3 regions of the Planococcus sp. SSTMD024 genome follow, and region 3 is predicted to be linked to each of the others. Evidence: riboswitches for the same ligand, from Rfam matches in the RefSeq annotation. Region 3 holds a riboswitch; each other region holds the start of a gene.
The links. A riboswitch is a leader RNA that binds a small molecule or an ion and turns the genes downstream of it on or off. The one in region 3 is predicted to bind S-adenosylmethionine.
Positions count from the first base shown of each region.

Region 1: another riboswitch for S-adenosylmethionine. It lies ahead of AB9R92_RS03185 (methionine ABC transporter ATP-binding protein); the one in region 3 lies ahead of AB9R92_RS08775 (MetQ/NlpA family ABC transporter substrate-binding protein).
Region 2: another riboswitch for S-adenosylmethionine. It lies ahead of acsA (acetate--CoA ligase); the one in region 3 lies ahead of AB9R92_RS08775 (MetQ/NlpA family ABC transporter substrate-binding protein).

Region 1 covers NZ_JBGGNS010000018.1:48,213-54,750, reverse strand. The annotation lists gene AB9R92_RS03205 (arsenate reductase family protein) at 207-563, shown strand; gene gcvH (glycine cleavage system protein GcvH) at 641-1,021, shown strand; gene AB9R92_RS03195 (toprim domain-containing protein) at 1,081-1,422, shown strand; gene AB9R92_RS03190 (thioredoxin family protein) at 1,424-1,735, shown strand; SAM riboswitch class I at 1,783-1,887, shown strand; gene AB9R92_RS03185 (methionine ABC transporter ATP-binding protein) at 1,979-3,004, shown strand; gene AB9R92_RS03180 (methionine ABC transporter permease) at 2,997-3,665, shown strand; gene AB9R92_RS03175 (MetQ/NlpA family ABC transporter substrate-binding protein) at 3,758-4,588, shown strand; gene AB9R92_RS03170 (dicarboxylate/amino acid:cation symporter) at 4,827-5,993, shown strand; gene AB9R92_RS03165 (hypothetical protein) at 6,096-6,538, shown strand, end outside.
Region 2 covers NZ_JBGGNS010000019.1:3,721-10,258, reverse strand. The annotation lists gene AB9R92_RS03865 (long-chain-fatty-acid--CoA ligase) at 1-981, shown strand, start outside; gene AB9R92_RS03860 (TVP38/TMEM64 family protein) at 1,029-1,583, opposite strand; gene AB9R92_RS03855 (helix-turn-helix domain-containing protein) at 1,606-2,370, opposite strand; SAM riboswitch class I at 2,647-2,755, shown strand; SAM riboswitch class I at 2,830-2,937, shown strand; gene acsA (acetate--CoA ligase) at 3,004-4,707, shown strand; gene AB9R92_RS03845 (YeeE/YedE family protein) at 4,875-6,134, opposite strand; gene AB9R92_RS03840 (VOC family protein) at 6,334-6,538, shown strand, end outside.
Region 3 covers NZ_JBGGNS010000021.1:363,627-370,164, forward strand. The annotation lists gene AB9R92_RS08765 (DegV family protein) at 1-221, opposite strand, end outside; gene AB9R92_RS08770 (acyl-CoA dehydrogenase family protein) at 432-1,604, opposite strand; gene AB9R92_RS08775 (MetQ/NlpA family ABC transporter substrate-binding protein) at 1,625-2,455, opposite strand; SAM riboswitch class I at 2,565-2,683, opposite strand; gene AB9R92_RS08780 (SDR family NAD(P)-dependent oxidoreductase) at 3,372-4,127, shown strand; gene groL (chaperonin GroEL) at 4,206-5,837, opposite strand; gene groES (co-chaperone GroES) at 5,875-6,159, opposite strand; gene AB9R92_RS08795 (CPBP family intramembrane glutamic endopeptidase) at 6,356-6,538, shown strand, end outside.

The DNA of each region.
Region 1 (6,538 bases), on a different contig from region 3:
TCGACTCCAGTGGATCAGCGAGACGACCGAGACCCCGCAAGGCGCAAAGCGACTGAGGAGGCTTGGACGCGAGCCCACGGAAAGCGAGCGATAAGCTTCGGAAAATACGACTTCTTTCCGTTCTTTATTGGGATAAATACCAACCTCTCACGAGTCGACTGCTCCGGGGCATTTTGATATGCTTGATTTACAAGACAGGAGGAGATTTGATGATCCAGTATTATGCTTACCCAAAATGCTCGACTTGCCAAAAAGGCAAGAAATGGCTCGAGGCGAACGGTGCGGAGTTCGACTATATCGATATCTCGCAAACCCCGCCATCCGCAGCGCAACTGAAAGAAATCCACGAAACGAGCGGCATCGAGCTGAAGAAGTTTTTCAATACGAGCGGCAAGAAATACCGCGAGCTCGAATTGAAGGAAAAGTTGCCGGAAATGTCCGAAGATGAGCAATACGAATTGCTTGCATCGGACGGCATGCTCATCAAACGCCCTCTCGCTTGGGACGGATCGCAAGCGACACTCGGCTTCAAGGAAGAAGCATACGCAAATACATGGAGCTGACAAGTTTGTCATCTTGTTTTTCATCTTTGGTTGTGGCAAACTGAAATTGAGTCAATTACATATTTGGAGGGGTTTGGATGAGCACACCGCAAGAGCTTCGCTATTCAAAAGAACACGAATGGGTCAAAGTCGAAGACGGCAAAGCACGTATCGGCATCACTCATTTCGCGCAAGATGAACTTGGAGACATCGTATTTGTCGAGCTTCCGCAAGTCGGCGACGAGCTTAAAAAAGACGAGCCGTTCGGCAGCGTCGAATCCGTCAAAACAGTGTCGGAATTGTATGCGCCGATCAGCGGGAAAATCGTCGAAGTCAATTCCGAGCTTGAAGACAGCCCGGAATTCGTCAACGAATCACCTTATGAGAAAGCATGGATGGTCGTTGTGGAAGCCCCTTCCGAAGATGAGGTCAATGCATTGATGTCAGCTGACGAATACAAAGAAATGACAAACGAGTAAGTTCTGAAAGCGCCTCTTTTTGGCGCTTTTTTTCATATCTTGTTTCTGGGGGGATACGTATGGAGAAAGTGATAGTGGTGGAAGGAATCAGCGACAAAACCCGGATAGCGCCGTTGATTGCAGAACCCGTGACGATTCTCTGCACAAATGGTACAGTAAGTGCTACAAGACTCGAGGAAATGCTGCTGCCTTTTGAAGGGCAGGACATCATCATCCTGGTCGATGCGGATTCTTCCGGCGACAAATTGCGCAAGCTCATCAAACGCGAGTTTCCGGAAGCCCGCCATTTCCATATCGACCGAAGCTATAAAGAAGTGGCGACGACACCGCTGCGGAAGCTCCTTGACGTGCTGATCGCAGCAGATGTACGGGTCTTAAATCCAGTTGCAGGGAATGACTAACATGAACGAATGGACACATAAAGAATGGCTGAAGGAAAAAAACATGCAGCCTGTTTCAGCATATTATTTGTATACGCCGATGTGCGGCACGTGCCAAGTGGCCAGCAAGATGCTCGGCGTGGTGGCAGAACTTTTGCCAGACCTTCCGATGGGCAAAGCCAATTTGAATTATGTACAGGAAGTGGCAGAACTCTATGAAGTGGAAAGCGTGCCTTGCCTATTGATTTCACAGGACGGCAAAGTGACGGATAAGGTCTATGCCTTCCAATCGGTGCCGTATTTATATGAGAAGTTGAAATCGGTTGACGAATAGAGCCAAGCATGATAAATTTAATTTCTGAAATTAACTTAATAGCGTAACTCTTATAAAGAGAGGTGGAGGGAAGTGCCCGATGAAGCCCGGCAACCGTCATGAAGATGAAATGGTGCCAAGTCACTCAAAGTGCAGACTTTGAAAGATGAGAGAACGGTTTATTGTGTTTACACATGCGCCTTTCTGCTTATCTGAGCAGGAAGGCTTTTTTTATTAGCAAAAGATTTAGGAGAGTGCCCAATCATGATTGAGTTAAAAGGATTGACAAAAATATTCGATACTGGCAAAGCGCGCTTGACGGCTGTCGACCACGTCGACTTAACGGTGCCGGCTGGCGAGATTTTTGGCATCATCGGCTATAGCGGGGCAGGGAAAAGTACCTTGATTCGCCTGCTGAACGGCTTGGAAAAACCGAGCGAAGGTTCCGTGGAGATCAACGGACAGAACATCACGGCGATTTCGGGGCCGAAACTCCGCAAAGCCCGCCAAAAGGTCAGCATGATCTTCCAGCATTTCAATTTACTGTGGTCGCGGACCGTCCGCGAGAACATTGAGTTCCCGCTCGAAATTGCAGGAGTGGGGAAAGAGGAACGGCGCAAACGTTCTGCAGAACTGATCGAACTGGTGGGCCTAGAAGGTCGCGAAAGTGCCTATCCAGCCCAGCTTTCCGGCGGGCAAAAACAGCGCGTCGGCATCGCCCGTGCCCTGGCCAATGATCCGGAAGTCTTGTTATGTGACGAGGCAACTTCGGCACTCGATCCGCAGACGACCGATGCGATTTTGGATTTATTGGTCGACATCAACAAGCGCCTTGGCTTGACGATCGTCTTGATCACACACGAAATGCACGTCATCCGGAAGATCTGCCACCGGGTGGCAGTCATGGAAGGCGGACGCGTCGTTGAACTTGGCGAAGTGCTGCATGTTTTCCAGCATCCGAAAGAAGACATTACGAAGCGTTTTGTCGCCCAGGTGACCGAGACGGAAGATTCCGCAGAGACCGTGCGCCACTTGCGCGAGCAGTATCCGGAAGGGCAATTGGTCAAATTGATCTTCGTCGGGGACCAGGCGGAGCAACCGATCCTGACACGGTTAATCCGGGAATACCAAGTGGAAGTCAATATCGTCCACGGCAATATCTCCCACACGCAGCGCGGAGCTTATGGCACATTGATCCTTCAACTGAAGGGGACAGCAGATGAAATCGCAAAGGCACTTGCCTTCCTCGGTGCACATGATGTACAAACGGAGGTGATGGGCAATGCTTGAGACTTTGTTCCCGAACGTTGATTGGACCGCTATGTGGGAAGCGACACTCGAAACGATTTACATGACGGCTGTGTCTACTTTGTTCACGTTTATCATCGGACTAGTGCTGGGCGTGGTCCTGTTTTTGACTGCACCCAACCAATTATGGGCAAATAAAGTGGTCAACTGGCTGACCGGTGCCTTCGTCAATATATTCCGCTCGATCCCTTTCATCATCTTGATCATTTTGCTTATCCCGTTCACAAAATTCTTGATCGGCAGCATCCGCGGGCCGAACGCTGCGCTCCCGGCATTGATCATCGGGGCTGCTCCGTTCTATGCTCGCATGGTGCTGATTGCCTTGAAAGAAATCGACAAAGGCGTCATTGAAGCTGCGCGCTCGATGGGAGCGACAACGTGGACAATCATCCGCAAGGTACTGCTTCCTGAATCCAAACCCGCTTTGATCTCCGGAATCACCGTAACCGCTATCGCCTTGGTTGGATATACAGCTATGGCGGGCATCATCGGCGCTGGAGGGCTCGGGACGCTTGCGTTCTTGGATGGATTCCAAAGAAGTCGTGAAGACGTAACTCTCGTCTCGACGATCTTAATTTTAGTCATCGTCTTCGCCGTCCAATTTGTCGGTGATTTCTTAACCAGCAGATCCGATAAACGTTAGTTCGTCTTTGCCAGTTTGACTGATTAAAAATGGGCGTCATTGCCTGTCATTATATAAAACTACATTTAATAGAAGAAAAGGGGAATTTTGTAATGAAAAAATTAGTATTCGGTTCATTTGCGGCAGTGCTGGCATTATCAGCATGTGGCGCTGAAGAAAGCAGCAACGGTGGCGGTTCAGAAGGCGAAACAAGCACTTTGACAGTCGGTGCTTCGAACGTGCCACACGGTGAAATCCTGGAGCAGGCAAAACCAATCCTTGCAGAACAAGGAATTGAGCTTGAAATCGAAACATACCAAGACTATATTCTTCCGAACCAAGATCTGGAATCAGGTGATTTGGACGCCAATTACTATCAACACATTCCTTATTTGGAAGCACAGATTGCTGATCATGGATATGACTTCGCCAACGCTGGTGCGATCCACATCGAGCCAATGGGCATTTACTCCAAAGACATTGCTTCACTTGATGAGATTCCACAAGATGGTACGATCCTGATGAGCAACTCAGTAGCGGAGCACGGTCGTATGCTGTCAATTCTTGAAGCAGAAGGATTGATCAAGCTGGATGAAGAAGTTGAAAAAACGACTGCTGAAGTTAGCGACATCGTTGAAAACGAGAAAAATATCCAGTTTGAAACAGACTATGAGCCGGCATTGCTCGTTCAAATGTACGAAGCTGGTGAAGGCGATGCTGTCTTCATCAACGCCAACTATGCGATCGATGCAGGCCTGAAGCCAATGGAAGATTCCATCGCACTTGAAGGTTCGGATTCTCCATATGCCAACTTGATCGTCGTTCAATCCGGTGATGAAGAAAACGAAGACATCCAAGCACTAGTAGAAGTCTTGACTTCACAAGAAATCCAAGACTTCATCCTTGAAGAATGGGACGGCGCTGTCATCCCTGTGGAACAATAAATCATTGCAACCGATGCATTCCATAATGGAGTGCATCGGTTTTTTTATGTCTGAAAACAATCGATAGCCGTGAAGTGTGTGACAGGATTGACTTTCAGGCTTATTTGAAGATATTTATTATTTTTTCGAAATAATAAAAATATTACGTGATTTAGTAAAAAGCTGTTAGCTTTTCGAAAACTATGGTAATTTCACATAATAAACAATAAACATCTGTTTACACAGGGAGGACAAGATCATGAAAATTCAATTCGGTTTACTGCCGCGGATTGTGCTGGCCATTGTGCTGGGCGTACTCATCGGCTCTGTGGCGCCAGAAGCGCTCGTTCGTGTATTTGCTACATTCACAGGAATTTTTGGCGGGTTCTTGAACTTTATCGTGCCGTTGATCATTCTCGGTTTTATTGCACCAGGTATTGCGAAACTTGGTACAGGCTCTGGAAAATTATTGGGCCTTGCGACAGCAGTCGCGTATTTATCCACCGTCGTGGCAGGCGTCTTGGCGTTCACCGTGGCATCCTCCATTTTACCGAATCTGATGCAAGGCGGTTCGCTCAATAACCTGGACGATCCGGCAAATGCACTTGCTTCGAGTTTCATCGAATTGGAAATCCCTCAATTATTCGGTGTTATGAGCGCTTTGATCTTGGCATTCCTCTTAGGTATTGGGATGGCGTCCACTGGAAGCAAAACGATGGCCGCATTTTTTGAAGAGTTCCAGGAAATCATCGAAAAAGTTATTTCATACATCATAATCCCGCTTTTGCCATTTCATATCTTCGGTATTTTCGCGAATATGGCATACGGCGGTGCGGTGATGGAAATCCTATCGCTCTTTGCGGTGGTATTCATCCTGATCATTGCGTTGCACTGGACCATGCTCACAGGCCAGTACACAGCAGCTGGTGCATTAAGAAAGAAAAACCCCTTCGGTTTGATCCGGACCATGCTGCCCGCCTATTTCACGGCACTCGGTACCCAGTCTTCGGCTGCTACAATCCCTGTCACATTGCGCCAAGCACGAAAAACAGGCGTGAAAGAGCGCGTGGCTGACTTTACGGTTCCATTGTTTGCAACGATCCATTTGTCGGGCAGCACGATCACGCTCGTCACTTGTGCGATCGGGGTCATTTTATTGACAGGTCAATCGCCGTCATTCGGCAGTTTCTTCCCGTTCATCTTGATGCTCGGCGTAACGATGATCGCAGCTCCCGGCGTTCCGGGCGGCGCGGTTATGGCAGCCATCGGATTGCTGGAAGTAATGCTTGGCTTCGACGAGACGATGGTCGCGTTGATGATCGCTCTGTACATGGCTCAGGACAGTTTCGGGACTGCAGCCAATGTAACGGGAGACGGCGCCTTAGCGAATATCGTCGATCGTTTCACGCCATCACAAAAAGCATGAATTATGCCGGAATTCAATGAATTCCGGCTTTTTTCTGCTCTCTATACGGATAAAAAAGGCTGTGCTATCATATGCTGGATATGAAATTCAGGAGGCACGAACATGAAAAAGATGACAATCCTCGGCTTATCTGCGGCCTTGTTGCTCGCGGCATGCGGAACCGAACAATCCACTGACACAACTGAAACGGCTTCGGGATCTGCCACGATGGAATCCGGCAAAGAAAGCATCAAAAGCCAATTGATGCAATTTTATATGACCGTTTCGAAGGATATAAATAAAGAAGACACGCAACTGAACGATTTTGAAATCGCCCAAGCTGAAGCTGCACTGCCAAGCGGCGCGGAACTTTCGGAGATGAAAGAGGCAGCTTCGACATCTGCTGAACAAGCGAAGCAAGCAGTGGAATCGATCGAAGTGCCGGAATCGCTAAGCGGCCATCAGGAAGAAATCGATGGGGCTTTGGCTTCGATTGCTGCATCCTACGAGATGAAAATCGAAGAACTTGGAACAGAAACACCTGATTTCCAAGCGGCTGCGGATAA
Region 2 (6,538 bases), on a different contig from region 3:
TTCGACGATGTCTATTTGCATACCTTGCCGATGTTCCACACAAACGGCTGGGGCGGTGTGTGGGCGATCACAGCAGCAGGTGCCACGCATGTGTGCTTAAGAAAAGTTGACCCGCCGCTCATCCTCGATTTGTTCGAAAGCCACGGCATCACCTCGTTGTGCGGCGCGCCGACGGTCGTCAACATGCTGGTCAATGAACCGAAAGCGAAAGACATTGAATTGAAGACCAAAATTCGCATGGGCACGGCCGGCGCGCCGCCCGCTGCGGCACTTATCGCCAAAGCCCAGCAGACGCTCGGCCTCAACATGATGCACGTCTATGGGCTGACCGAGACTTCGCCGTTCATTTTGTATTGCGAATGGAAAAACGAATTCGATGAGCTGGATGCGGAGCAGCAGGCGAGCATCAAGGCGCGCCAAGGCATTGAACTGGCCTTTAACGGCGAAACAAAAGTCGTCAGCCAGGAAGACGGAAAAGAAGTCGCCTGGAACGGCAAGGAACTCGGGGAAATTGTGACGCGGGGCAACGTCGTCATGGCAGGCTATTACAAAGATCCGGAAAAAACCGCCGAAGCGATCCGCGATGGCTGGTTCTATACGGGTGACCTCGCCGTGACGCATCCGGACGGCTTTATCGAAATCCAGGACCGCATCAAGGACATGATCATCTCGGGCGGTGAAAACATTTCGTCCACCGAAATCGAAGGCGTGCTGTATAAGCATCCGGCAATCGCGGAAGTCGCGGTCATTGCCGTGCCGGACGAGAAATGGGGCGAAGTGCCAAAAGCAATCATTGTCTTGCACAACGGCGCGGAAGTGACCGAACAGGAAATCCTCGACTATACGCGGGAGCACATGTCGCGCTTTAAAGTGCCGAAATCGGTCGACTTCGTGGAAGCTTTGCCGAAGACGGCGACGGGCAAGCTGCAGAAGTTCCAATTGCGTGAAATGTATTGGGGCGGCGGCAAGAAAGTCAATTAACGAACAGCAAAAAGCGAGAGATCCTCACAAGGGATTCTCTCGCTTTTTTAGTGCGCATCGGTTTTCGGCGTGCTGCGCTTTCGGAGGATGGCGGCCGTAACGACCATCACCAGTAAAGCCATGATCACGGCATACAGCACGGAGCGGGGCAGCCACAAAGTCAGCCCGAACGCGACGGCAATTTCAACGGCCACTGCCGGCAGCTTGCCAATCGAACTCGCCGCAAAAAAAGCGGGCGTCGAAATCCGGGTCAGCGCGGCTCCCGCCGTGACGGCGCCGGACGGGGCAAATGGCAGCAAGCGAAACGCGATGACCGCCCAAAATACAGCGGCATTCTGTTGGCGCAGGAAAAACCGAAACCACCGCAGTTGCTGCCAAGCGGGCGGCATGTGCTTGGCGCCGTAACGGTAGAGCCAAAAGCCGAAGAGCGCCCCGATGATTTCTCCGCTGACGGACAATACGCTGCCGCCGGCCAGTCCAAAACGATCCAGGTTGACCGGGGTGATGAGGAGGCTCGGAATGAAACCGAACGCGCCGATGGCAATATTAAGTAGCAGGAGCGCTGAAAATTCCAATGAGCGGTAGATGAATTCGATCGTCATGAGTGGTCTCCTTTGAATGGCATTACACGCCGTCCGTTTGATGCAGGCGGTAACACCGCGGGGTCATGCCGCTATGGCGTGTGAACGCCGCGTGAAACTGCGTAGCGCTCTTGTAGCCGCACCGGGCGGCGATGGCTGCCACTTCCTCTCCAGTCGCACGCAATAACTGCTGCGCGCAGTCCAGGCGGCAGCCGATGACGAACTGAAGCGGTGTTTGTGTGCAGCGTTCTTTAAACAGGCGGCTGAAGTGGAATTTGCTAAGGCCGAACCGGGCGGCGGTAGCGGATAGGGAAAACGGCAAGTGGCAGTCTTCCTCCAATTCATGCAAGAGGTGAAGCAATCGGAAAGAATCCGTGGGCAGGGCAGATGCCGAAAGTTGCGTGATGCCGCATTCCATCCACAACAGTTCCACTATTTTTTGGCATTTGCTGCCAGAGGACGCAGCCGATTGAATTTCACGCTCGAGTTCCGCAAACAGTGAAGCGATAAACTGCGGGCTTTCCGCCTTCATGAATCGAACCGAAGACATGTTAGAGGCGGGGGGGCCAATCAGTGTTCTGATGCGCCCATCGGCACGGTCGAAACGATGCCAACAGCCTGTCGGGATCAACAGCAGATCGCCAGGTGACAGCGCCAGCCGCTGATCGGCGAGCGCGACTTCCCCCGTGCCGCTTTCCATCCACACCAGCTCTGCGGTCTGCTGATGGCGATGGAGCGGCACGGGGGAGGCATGAGAAACTCTTGGGTCGAGCGAATCAATGGTTTGGATCAAATACGGTTGAATCATGAACACCTGCACTTTTCATTAAAGTCTCTTGAGTATAGCAATAATCAAGAAAAAGGTCAGTATATTCCCGGTAATGGTTTTAATGAGATGGGCCATTCCGCAACAATTGAGAAAATCCTTTTTTCAAGCGGCGGCTGGTGCCACGAACCTAAAAGGGAATGCCTATTTAAAAAGTCGGAAAACAAGGAATATTTCAAGTTATTTGGAAGAAGTTGTTGACATCCCGGAAGTGCTCCCGTACCATTGTCGACATAGCGAATTTCATAGACAACCATCATCTTATCGAGAGCGGCGGAGGGAATTGGCCCTGTGAAGCCCGGCAACCGGCAAGTCTTACTTGCACAGGTGCTCCTTCCAACAGGCGAATGCGTCTGGCAGATAAGAGAAGGCACAACAGACCTTCTCTCGTGGAGGTCTGTTTTTGTTTTGGACATTCGTTTTTCAATTACATAGCAACACTTCTTATCACGAGTGGTGGAGGGATCAGGCCCGATGAAACCCAGCAACCGGCAAGCAATGCTTGCACAGGTGCTCCTTCCTGCAGTCCGCGAGGCTGAAAGATAAGTTGAGGACCGAATCCCCTCTTCTTTCGATGAGCGGGGTTTTTTCTATAGACAAAAGGAGGCACAACAGATGAGCAATCAACCATTGGCACCACGTTTTCAACCAGGGAACGAGCCGAACTTGCCGGACTATGACCAAGGGCGGCGATCTTTTTCCTGGCAGCAAGTGGAACGGCAATTTACCTGGAGCGAGACAGGAAAAGTCAACATGGCCCATGAATGCATCGACCGGCACGTCGAGGACGGCTACGGCAGCAAAACGGCCCTTCATTACATCAATGGTGAACACGAGGAGCACTGGACGTTCGACGAAGTGAAAAGACAAACCGACCACGTCGCGGCAGCCCTTCGAAGTGAAGGCGTCCGCCGGGGCGACATCGTCTTTATTTTCCTGCCGAAAAATGCCGATTGCTATATCAGTATGCTCGCAGTGATAAAACTCGGCGCCATCGCCGGCCCGTTGTTCGAGGCGTTCATGGAAGAAGCGGTGCGCGACCGCGTACAAGACTGCAGTGGGCGCTTTATCATCACCGACCCGGCGCTTGCCGTGCGCATTCCACGGGATGAGTTGCCGTCTCTGGAAAAGATTTTCATCACCGCCGGATCCGATCGCTGCCGAGCAGGGGAAATTTCCTTGACGGAGCTGTCAGAACAAACCACTGACAGCGGTTTTTCAACTGAATGGGTCGACTTGGAACACCCGCTCAACATCCATTACACGAGCGGCTCGACCGGCAAACCGAAAGGCATCATCCATGCACACCGCGCGATGATCCATCAATACCAGACCGGCCACTGGGTGCTCGATTTGAAAGAAGACGATGTCTATTGGTGCACGGCGCATCCGGGCTGGGTAACGGGCACCGTCTATGCGATCTTCGCCCCGTGGCTGAACCGCGCCACCATCGTCGTCAACGGCGGGCGTTTTGATGCCGATTCCTGGTACGCCACCATCGAGCGGGCAAAGGTCACGGTTTGGTACAGTGCGCCGACCGCGTTCCGCATGCTGAAATCAGCGGGGGCTGAGGTCTTGGCGCGCTACGACCTCCGTTCGCTGCGCCACATCCTGAGCGTCGGTGAACCGTTGAACCCCGAAGTGATCTATTGGGGAAGCGAGCAATTGGGCCTGCGCATCCACGATACGTGGTGGATGACCGAAACCGGCGCCCAGCTGATCGTCAATTTGCCGGCTGCAGTCATCAAGCCAGGTTCCATGGGGCGCCCGTTCCCCGGCATATCAGTCAGCATCCTGAACGACCAAGGCGAGGCGCTGCCAAACGGGGAGATCGGCCATTTGGCAATCCGCACCCCGTGGCCGGGCATCATGCGGGAAGTGTGGCAAAACGAGGCCAAATACCGGTCGTATTTCCAATTTGACGGCTGGTACTTATCCGGCGATTTGGCGATCCAAGACGAAGACGGCTACATCTTTTTCCAAGGGCGCAGTGACGACATGATCAATTCCTCAGGTGAGCGCATCGGACCGTTTGAAGTGGAGAGCAAATTGCTCGAACACGAAGCGGTCGCAGAAGCGGGCGTGATCGGCAAGCCCGATGCGCTGCGGGGAGAAATCGTCAAAGCATTTATCGTGCTCAACAGCGGCTATACGGTCAGCGATGAAGTAATCGAAGACATTCGCTTGTTTGTGCGTTCGAAACTGTCCGCCCATGCCGCACCGCGCGAGATCGAAGTGATCGAGGAATTGCCGAAAACAAAAATCAGCGGCAAGATTTTACGCAGGGAACTGAAAAACCGTGCGCCAGTCAACCAGTGAGCGGGAATCAGGGCCCTTGCGGATTCAGCTAATCGGGCACTTGGGCGGCTAGCTGACCGATAATGAACAGCGAATTTGCGGGACTCATTATCGGTCGTCATGTAAATGTAAAAGGAGGCTCCCTGTGACAGGGAGCCTCCTTTTTTATCGTTAAGCGATTAAAACCTCTAGCACACCGAATCGTTGGATTTCGGGACAGACAGGCCGAACAAGGGCCGCAAGTAAAGTGCGAAAAACGTACCGGCGAGTGCGAGAATGCCCCAAATATAGCCGTGCAGGCTAAATGAAGCGATGCCGCCGAAATACGCGCCGATGTTGCAGCCGAACGCGAGCCGCGCCCCGTAGCCCATCAACAAGCCGCCGACAACGGATGCCCAGAAATTGCCCATGGTGATTTTGGTGAACTTGAACAAGCCGCCAGCTGCGGATGCGAGAAATGCACCGAGAATGACCCCGAAGTTCAACACCGTGGTGGAATCGGCGAAAGTGGACGATTCGAGCATCGCGGCATTTGCGCCTTGCCAGTAGCCCCAGCTTGCGACGTCCACGCCGAAGAATCCGGCAATTTTTGATCCCCATAATGCGAATGCGGACGTGATGCCCCACGGCGTGCCGCGCGTCATCAAGGTCAGTGCGTTCAATACCGCAAGCGCGATCGCTGCGGCGAACAACGGCCACGAACCGCGGAAAATGCGTTTCCAACCAGTCGTTGTCGGAAGCGGCGCCATTTTCGGGGCGCGTTTCTTTTTCTCGATGATCAACGTGATCCAGGCGATGAGCCCGAACAACGCAATCGACACGAGCCATGCGCCGCCGTAGCCAAGACCAGTGGACGTCGCGAGTGACACCGGTTCAAAAGCCGGCATGTCTTCTGTCCAAAACGGCAAGTGATAGGCGCCGATCGTCGTTCCGATAATAAAGAACAACAGCGTGACGAACATGACCGAACGCCCGCCGCCGATCGCATAGAGCGTGCCGGAAGCACAGCCGCCGCCGAGCTGCATGCCGATGCCGAAAATAAACGCACCGACGACTAAGCTCACGCCGACCGGGGAGACGTACCCTGACACACCGGTGCCAAAGAACGAATAGCCGTACGCCAGAATCGGCGCGAAGAGCGTCACGGCAACTGCCAGCATAAGCATGTGCGAGCGCATCGCTTGGCCATTGCCGACCGACATGAAGCGCCGAAAAGCGGACGTGAAGCCGAACCGGGCATGGAATAAGGTATAACCGAGCAATAGCCCAAGCCCGAGCAAGATGGTTTGTGAAATGTGCTGTGTGGCGAGCAAGTAGACCGTCAACAATGCGCTGACGGTAAGTCCGCCGCCAATCAATGCTTTTTGCGGTGCGTCCAGTGCAATCGAATCGCGATAAACGGGGTCTTTTGCCTCGTCGACCGGTTGGACACGAGTCGAAGTTGTCATATAAACCATCCTTTTCTGAGTGATATAGTAGGGAATAAAACATTATATTAAAGGAGCGTTTGCGAGAAGTCAACGGAGCGGCTTGTGATGGACATACGCGCCGATGGGTTTGCCATGACGCAGCGGGGGAATTAGATAGTTAACACGATCTCCGGGCAGGGCAGCGACTGGTTTAGGAAGGGAAACGAGGTGAAAAACCATGGACCACAGCTTGTGGATCAATTTGCCGGTAAAGGATTTGCAGGCGGCAACGGCGTTTTATGAACAAGCCGGATTTTTGACGTTCAAAGCGGATTCGAGCAACGACCAGCAAGCGGCATTCTATGTGGAACGGCAGCACCTGTATGTGATGCTGTTCCCGCAAGAAACCTTTAAAGCCTTTACCGAGCAAGACATCGCGGACA
Region 3 (6,538 bases):
TATAAGGCTGTCATCTCTCCGATGGCCGGCTGTGAAGTTTTCGGCGATACTTTCGCCGCACGTAATTTATCGTAAAATTCTCCTTGTGTCAGGTCGATCGACTCGCGGTACGACCCATCGTCAAATACGACACTAAGGGGCAATACATAGACATTATGCCGTTGAATGAATGCATCATCCAATTGCGCTGCTGTATCCGTGATCCATGCGATTTTTTTCATTCTAAAAATTCCCCTCTAGATGCGAATTCCATATCGGAAGCAGTTGTCTGCTGTAGTTAACGTACAGGAGGCGCGGCCCCAGCGGCTAGTGACAGATGTCACATAAGGAAAAATTAATGTAAGCGCCGACATAATTTGCACTTATATTCGTTATATCTTTCCAATTATAAAAAGGAAAAGCCGCCGATCCCTAAAGATCAGCGGCCTTCCTTATTTAACCGGCTGTTTCGCTTTCTGCTTGCCGATCGCAAAGTCAGCAAGTGCGGGAATAAGCATATCTTCCATCGGCGGGTTGTGAAGCCCTGCCCGCACATCGCGGTAATAGCGCTGCAAAGGCGATTTTTCTGACAGGCTGTGCGCACCCGCGACCCGCATCGCGAGATCCACAATGTCGACCGCCGAATTCGTCACTGCGACTTTCACGGCCCCGAGTTCCGCAGCCATCTGCGCGCGCTGTTCGGCGTCCGAGTCGTCCCATTGTTTCGCGACGGAATAAAGGAAATGCCGCGCCCGCTGCAATTCCAATTCGATTTGGCCGATCTTTTGTTTGACGTTCGGCAACTCAATGATCGGGCCGTTCAAGCTATTCGGCGAATAGTCTCGCGCAAAGCGAATCGCGTAGTCCTGCGCGGCCTGCGCGATTCCGAGGTAGCACGCCGGAATATGGAGCAGCCATCCCGCCGGCTGTTTTTTCCCGGGCACGCTGATTTCGACCAAGGCTTTTTCCTCCACGTGGACATTCGTCAGCACCAAATCATGGCTCCCGGTGCCGGTCATCGCCACGCTATCCCAAGTCTCGTCGATCGCTACGCCAGCCGACGTCCGCGGCACAAGGAAATAGCCGACTTCTCCGGTTTCTTCGATAGATGCGGTCACATTAAAATAATCCAAAACCGGTGCCATTGACGTAAACGACTTGCGCCCATCAATGACCCACGAACCGTCAACTTTTCTCGCTGTGGTCGATGGTTTCCCGCCTCTCGTCGGACTTCCCGTCTGCTTTTCGGTCGCGCAATTATTGATCAACGCACCGCGCGCTTGGATGTCGTCGAATAAAGCCTCGAGCACCGATTCGTCCCATTTACCGGTCTCGCCCAAATCTTGAACGATGCCCATATGCCAGCCGATCGACAACCCGGTCGACCCGTCCGCGCGGCTGATCGCTTCCTGGTAGCGCAGCAGCTCCGACAAGGAAATACCCGCTCCGCCGTATTCTTTCGGAATCGTCAATGCCGGGTAATTGATCGCCTTCAGCTCAATGAAATTCTCAAACGGAAATTTCCGCTCCGAGTCGTTACGCGCAGCCCGTTCTGTAAATGGCGCCACCGTTTCATTCAATATGTCCATGCGTTCTTCAAATGTCTTTGCTTTCGTGATATCCATCATTCTTCACCTTTCTTTAGCTATTGCGCCCATTCCTCTGTCAAAATGAAGCCGTCGTACTGCTCATTCGACTCGATGTATTCCTGGAATTCCTCGGATTCGTAAGCGTCTTTCAAATCTTTCGCCCACTCAGTATCCGCGTTTTCTTCCTCGATCGTCACGACGATCCGGTGCTGCTCCGGCGTGTTCTCAATCTTCAAGGCATCGGTAATCTTGCGGTCCGGCGCATTGGCAATATAATTGCCGTTGACGACGCCAAAGTCAATGTCTTGCAGCGACACCAGGATTTGTGCCGGGTCCAATACTTTCAAGTCCAAGTCGTAATCGGCGCTTTCCACTGTGTTCAAATTAAAGTCCGTCACGCCTGCCTCATCTGACACCGTCACCCACCCGAGCTCCTCCAAGATGCGCACTGCGCGTTCCTGGTTGACCGGATCGTTCGGCAAGCCGATAGTCGAGCCGTCCTTCACTTCATCCAAGGATTGATGATGCTCGGAATACAAGCCTTGAGGCGCGCTCGGCACAAACGCGATGCCTGTCATCTCCATGCCGAGTTCCTCGTTGATTCCTTCCATATACGCCGTGCTCTGGAAAATGCTCGCATCGATCGAGCCTTCTTGCATCGCCGGGTTCAACTGCATGTTCTGGGAAAACGTTGTCGTATCCACTTTATACCCTTTCTCCTCTAAAATAGGCAAGATCCCTTCCTTGAATTGCTGCTCATATGTCCCGACGCCAAAACCGACACGCACTTCTTTCTTGTCTTCCCCGGAAGCTTCCCCGCTATCGCCGCATCCCGCAAGCAACAGCGCACCCGAAATCCCGAGCACTCCAACCCAACGCTTGTTCATCTGCCATCTCTCCTCGTTCTCCATTTTTTTGAATGAAACACTATCAACTCGCGGCTCAATAGAAAAAGCCCCTCTTCATAAAAAAGAAGAGAGGCGCACCGTCCGGCTCTTCTCATCTCTCAAATGCTCACGCACCTGCTGGATTTGGCACAGTTTCAAATTGGACATCCAATCTGTTCCGCTGCCGAAGCTTCAAAGGGCCAGTCCCTCCACTTCTCTGGATAAGAAATTATGTACTCGAAGTTAATGCCGAGTAATTTGATATGATTAATACAATAGCAGAGCTTTGATTTTATGGCAATAGGTCGTTTGGGGATTGCTCCATAAAAACACTCCTTCCCACTAAATCGGCAAGGAGTTTTAGACTGTCGAGAAAGTCAATAAGTCGTATTTTCCGAAGCTTATCGCACGACTCCGTGGGCTCGCGCCCAAGCCTCCTCAGTCGCTTCGAAACCCTTGTGCTCCCACATCTGCATAGCAGATGCGTCGCAAATGAATGCACTCAGCTAAGCTTCGCTCATTCATTCCTTGCGGGGTCTCGGTCGTCTCGCTAATCCAAAGGAGTCGAGCGAACGCTTCTCCAAATACTAAAATACTTCATTGATTTTTGATCGTAGAAAAGGTGATCACCTTTTCGATTTATAGTGGATCACAGAATTCATCCGCCTTTGTAGCATGCCAAATTTGAGGAGTTTCTATCAAATATATAAGTTTTATAAACACTTCGTACACCTGTGCTAGTAAGAGAATAGTGTATAATCTTCATCTAAGAACTCTCATAATTCCAAACACTCTAATATTGAATTTTCCAGTTTATAAAATGCTGTTTCTTTCTCTTCAGGAGCCAGCACATTTTTATGAGAGTTTCATTGTTTCTGTACATTTGCTATCTATTCATTTCAATGGAGGGATTCACATGAAATACACGGTTATCACAGGCGCCAGCTCAGGAATCGGATACGAAGCGGCCATGGCTTTCGCGACACGCGGCAAAAACTTGATTCTTGTCGCAAGAAGGGAAGCCGAGCTCAATAAGCTTAAAGAGAACATTCAAGACATGAACGGGAATCTCGAAGTCGTCATCAAACCCACAGACCTATCCGAAAGCGGGCAAGTCCACGCGCTGTACGAAGCCCTGAAGGAATACGACATCGAAACCTTCGTGAACAACGCCGGCTTCGGAAACAGCGCAACCGTCGCTGAACAGGATGTACATAAAACAGAAAAGATGTTGCGCGTAAATGTAGAAGCACTCACCACGCTTTCCACTCTTTATGCACATGATTATGCTGACCAAGAAGGCGCGCAGCTCATCAACATATCCTCTGACCTAGGTTACCGAATCGTGCCAAATGCCGTGACATACGCTGCAACCAAATTTTACGTGAGTGCATTTACAGAAGGCCTTGCCCAGGAACTGCAGGACAACGGCGCTCGGTTGAAAGTTAAAATACTCGCGCCATCCATGACCGAAACCGAATTCGTGAAAACGGCGCGGGAGCTTGACGATTTCAGCTATGGCGACAATGTGCAAAAGTTCCATACCGCAAAAGAGATGGCACAGTTTATGCTGGAGCTTTATGATAGCGAGCAAGTTCTTGGGAAGGTCAATAGTGAAAGCTATGAGTTTGAGTTGATGGATCCGGTTTTTCAGTATACTTCGAGGAAGTAGGAGCCCCTATAGTTCCAATATTTAAAAAATCCCCTCTCACATGATGTGAGAGAGGATTTTTCTAAATGGGCTGATGACTTACATCATGCCGCCCATGCCGCCCATATCAGGCATGCCGCCGCCAGCTGGTGCTGGTTCCGGGATGTCTGCTACGACTGCTTCAGTTGTCAGGAACATAGCTGCAACAGATGCTGCGTTTTGAAGTGCTGAACGCGTCACTTTCGTTGGGTCTACGATGCCTTGTTCAAGCATGTTGACCCATTCGCCTGTTGCCGCGTTGTAGCCGATGCCGACTTCTTCCGTTTTCAGGCGGTGAACGATGATCGAGCCTTCAAGGCCAGCGTTCGTTGCGATTTGGCGAACCGGCTCTTCAAGTGCACGGAGCACGATGTTGATGCCAGTCGCGACGTCGCCTTCTTGCTCTGTCGCAATTTGCGCCACTTGGTTGTAGACATTGATAAGCGCTGTACCGCCGCCTGCCACGATGCCTTCTTCAACCGCTGCGCGTGTTGCGTTCAATGCGTCTTCGATGCGCAGTTTACGCTCTTTCAGTTCTGTTTCAGTTGCTGCGCCGACTTTGATGACTGCTACGCCGCCAGCAAGTTTCGCGAGGCGCTCCTGCAGTTTTTCGCGGTCGAATTCAGAAGTCGTTTCTTCCAATTGGCTGCGGATTTGCGCCACGCGGGCGATGATTTTTTCGGAATCGCCGTTGCCTTCAACGATCGTCGTGTTGTCTTTAGAGACGACGACTTTCGCTGCGCGTCCAAGTTGTGCGATGTTTGTGGATTTCAGGTCAAGACCGAGGTCTTCTGTGATCACTTCAGCGCCAGTGAGTGCAGCAATGTCTTCGAGCATTGCTTTTCTGCGATCGCCGAAGCCAGGAGCTTTCACAGCCACTGCGTTGAATGTGCCGCGCAATTTGTTCACGACAAGTGTTGCCAACGCTTCGCCTTCCACATCTTCAGAGATGATGAGGAGCGGTTTGCTTTGCTGAACGACTTGCTCCAGCACTGGAAGGATTTCCTGGATGTTGCCGATTTTCTTGTCCGTGACAAGGATGAACGGATTTTCAAGAACCGCTTCCATTTTATCGGAATCCGTCACCATGTAAGGAGACTGGTAGCCGCGGTCGAATTGCATCCCTTCCACCACGTCAAGTTCCGTCGTGAAGCCGCGTGATTCTTCCAATGTGATGACGCCATCGTTGCCGACGCGCTCCATTGCTTCTGCGATCAATTTGCCGACTTCCTCGTCGCCAGAAGAAATCGCCGCTACTTGCGCGATCGATTCTTTGCCTTCGATTTGCTGGGAAATGGATTGCAAGCCAGTGACCGCGCTTTCCACAGCAAGTTCGATGCCGCGGCGTATTCCTACAGGGTTTGCGCCAGCTGTGACATTCTTCAAGCCTTCGCGGATCATCGCTTGTGCAAGAACTGTCGCAGTTGTCGTACCGTCACCTGCGATATCGTTTGTTTTGGAAGCCACTTCCGCCACAAGTTTTGCACCCATGTTTTCAAACGCGTTTTCAAGTTCGATTTCTTTGGCGATCGTTACGCCGTCGTTCGTAATAAGCGGCGTGCCGAATTTCTTCTCAAGCACAACGTTGCGCCCTTTTGGCCCAAGCGTCACTTTGACTGCGTCCGCTAATTTATCTACACCTTGCAGCATCAAGCTGCGTGCATCTTCACTGAACTTAATTTCTTTTGCCATGATTCGGTTCCTCCTATTAAATAGAATTTATGCTTATTTAGCCGACAATCGCAAGGATGTCGTTTTCACGTAAGATTAAGTATTCTTTGCCTTCGTATTTCAATTCTGTTCCCGCATATTTCGAAAAGACGACGCGGTCTCCTTCAGTTACGTCCAGCTCTGTACGCTGTCCGTTTTCACGGATAAGTCCATTCCCTACCGCAATCACTTTGCCTTCCTGCGGCTTTTCCTGCGCCGTTCCTGGCAAGACGATTCCGCTAGATGTCTTTTCTTCCACTTCGACGAGCTCAATGATGACACGATCTCCTAATGGTCTTAACAATTGAAACACCCTCCTCAAATTAAATAGCTTCTAGTCGTTTAGCACTCTCAGACCTCGAGTGCTAACCCATAGATAAGTTTAATAAAATCTTCAGTTAATTGCAAGCAGAAACCTTAGGGCGTTTTGAATTCTTTGCGCCTTTTTCCGTTAAGCCCTACAATAAAAGGAGCACGCGAAAAGAAAGGAATTTGACTACATGACCACAACCGATAAAACCGCCTCTTCTTCGAAAGCGAAAGGGTATAAGCGCAAAAACATGCGCACGCCGCTCCTGGTCCTGCTCGTCTTTGTCGCCGTCCAGCTCATGCCGATCCTCTTTATCGGCCCGACGCTCGGCTATTTCCGCGACCAAGGGCTTGACGATGCCACCGCCCGCGCT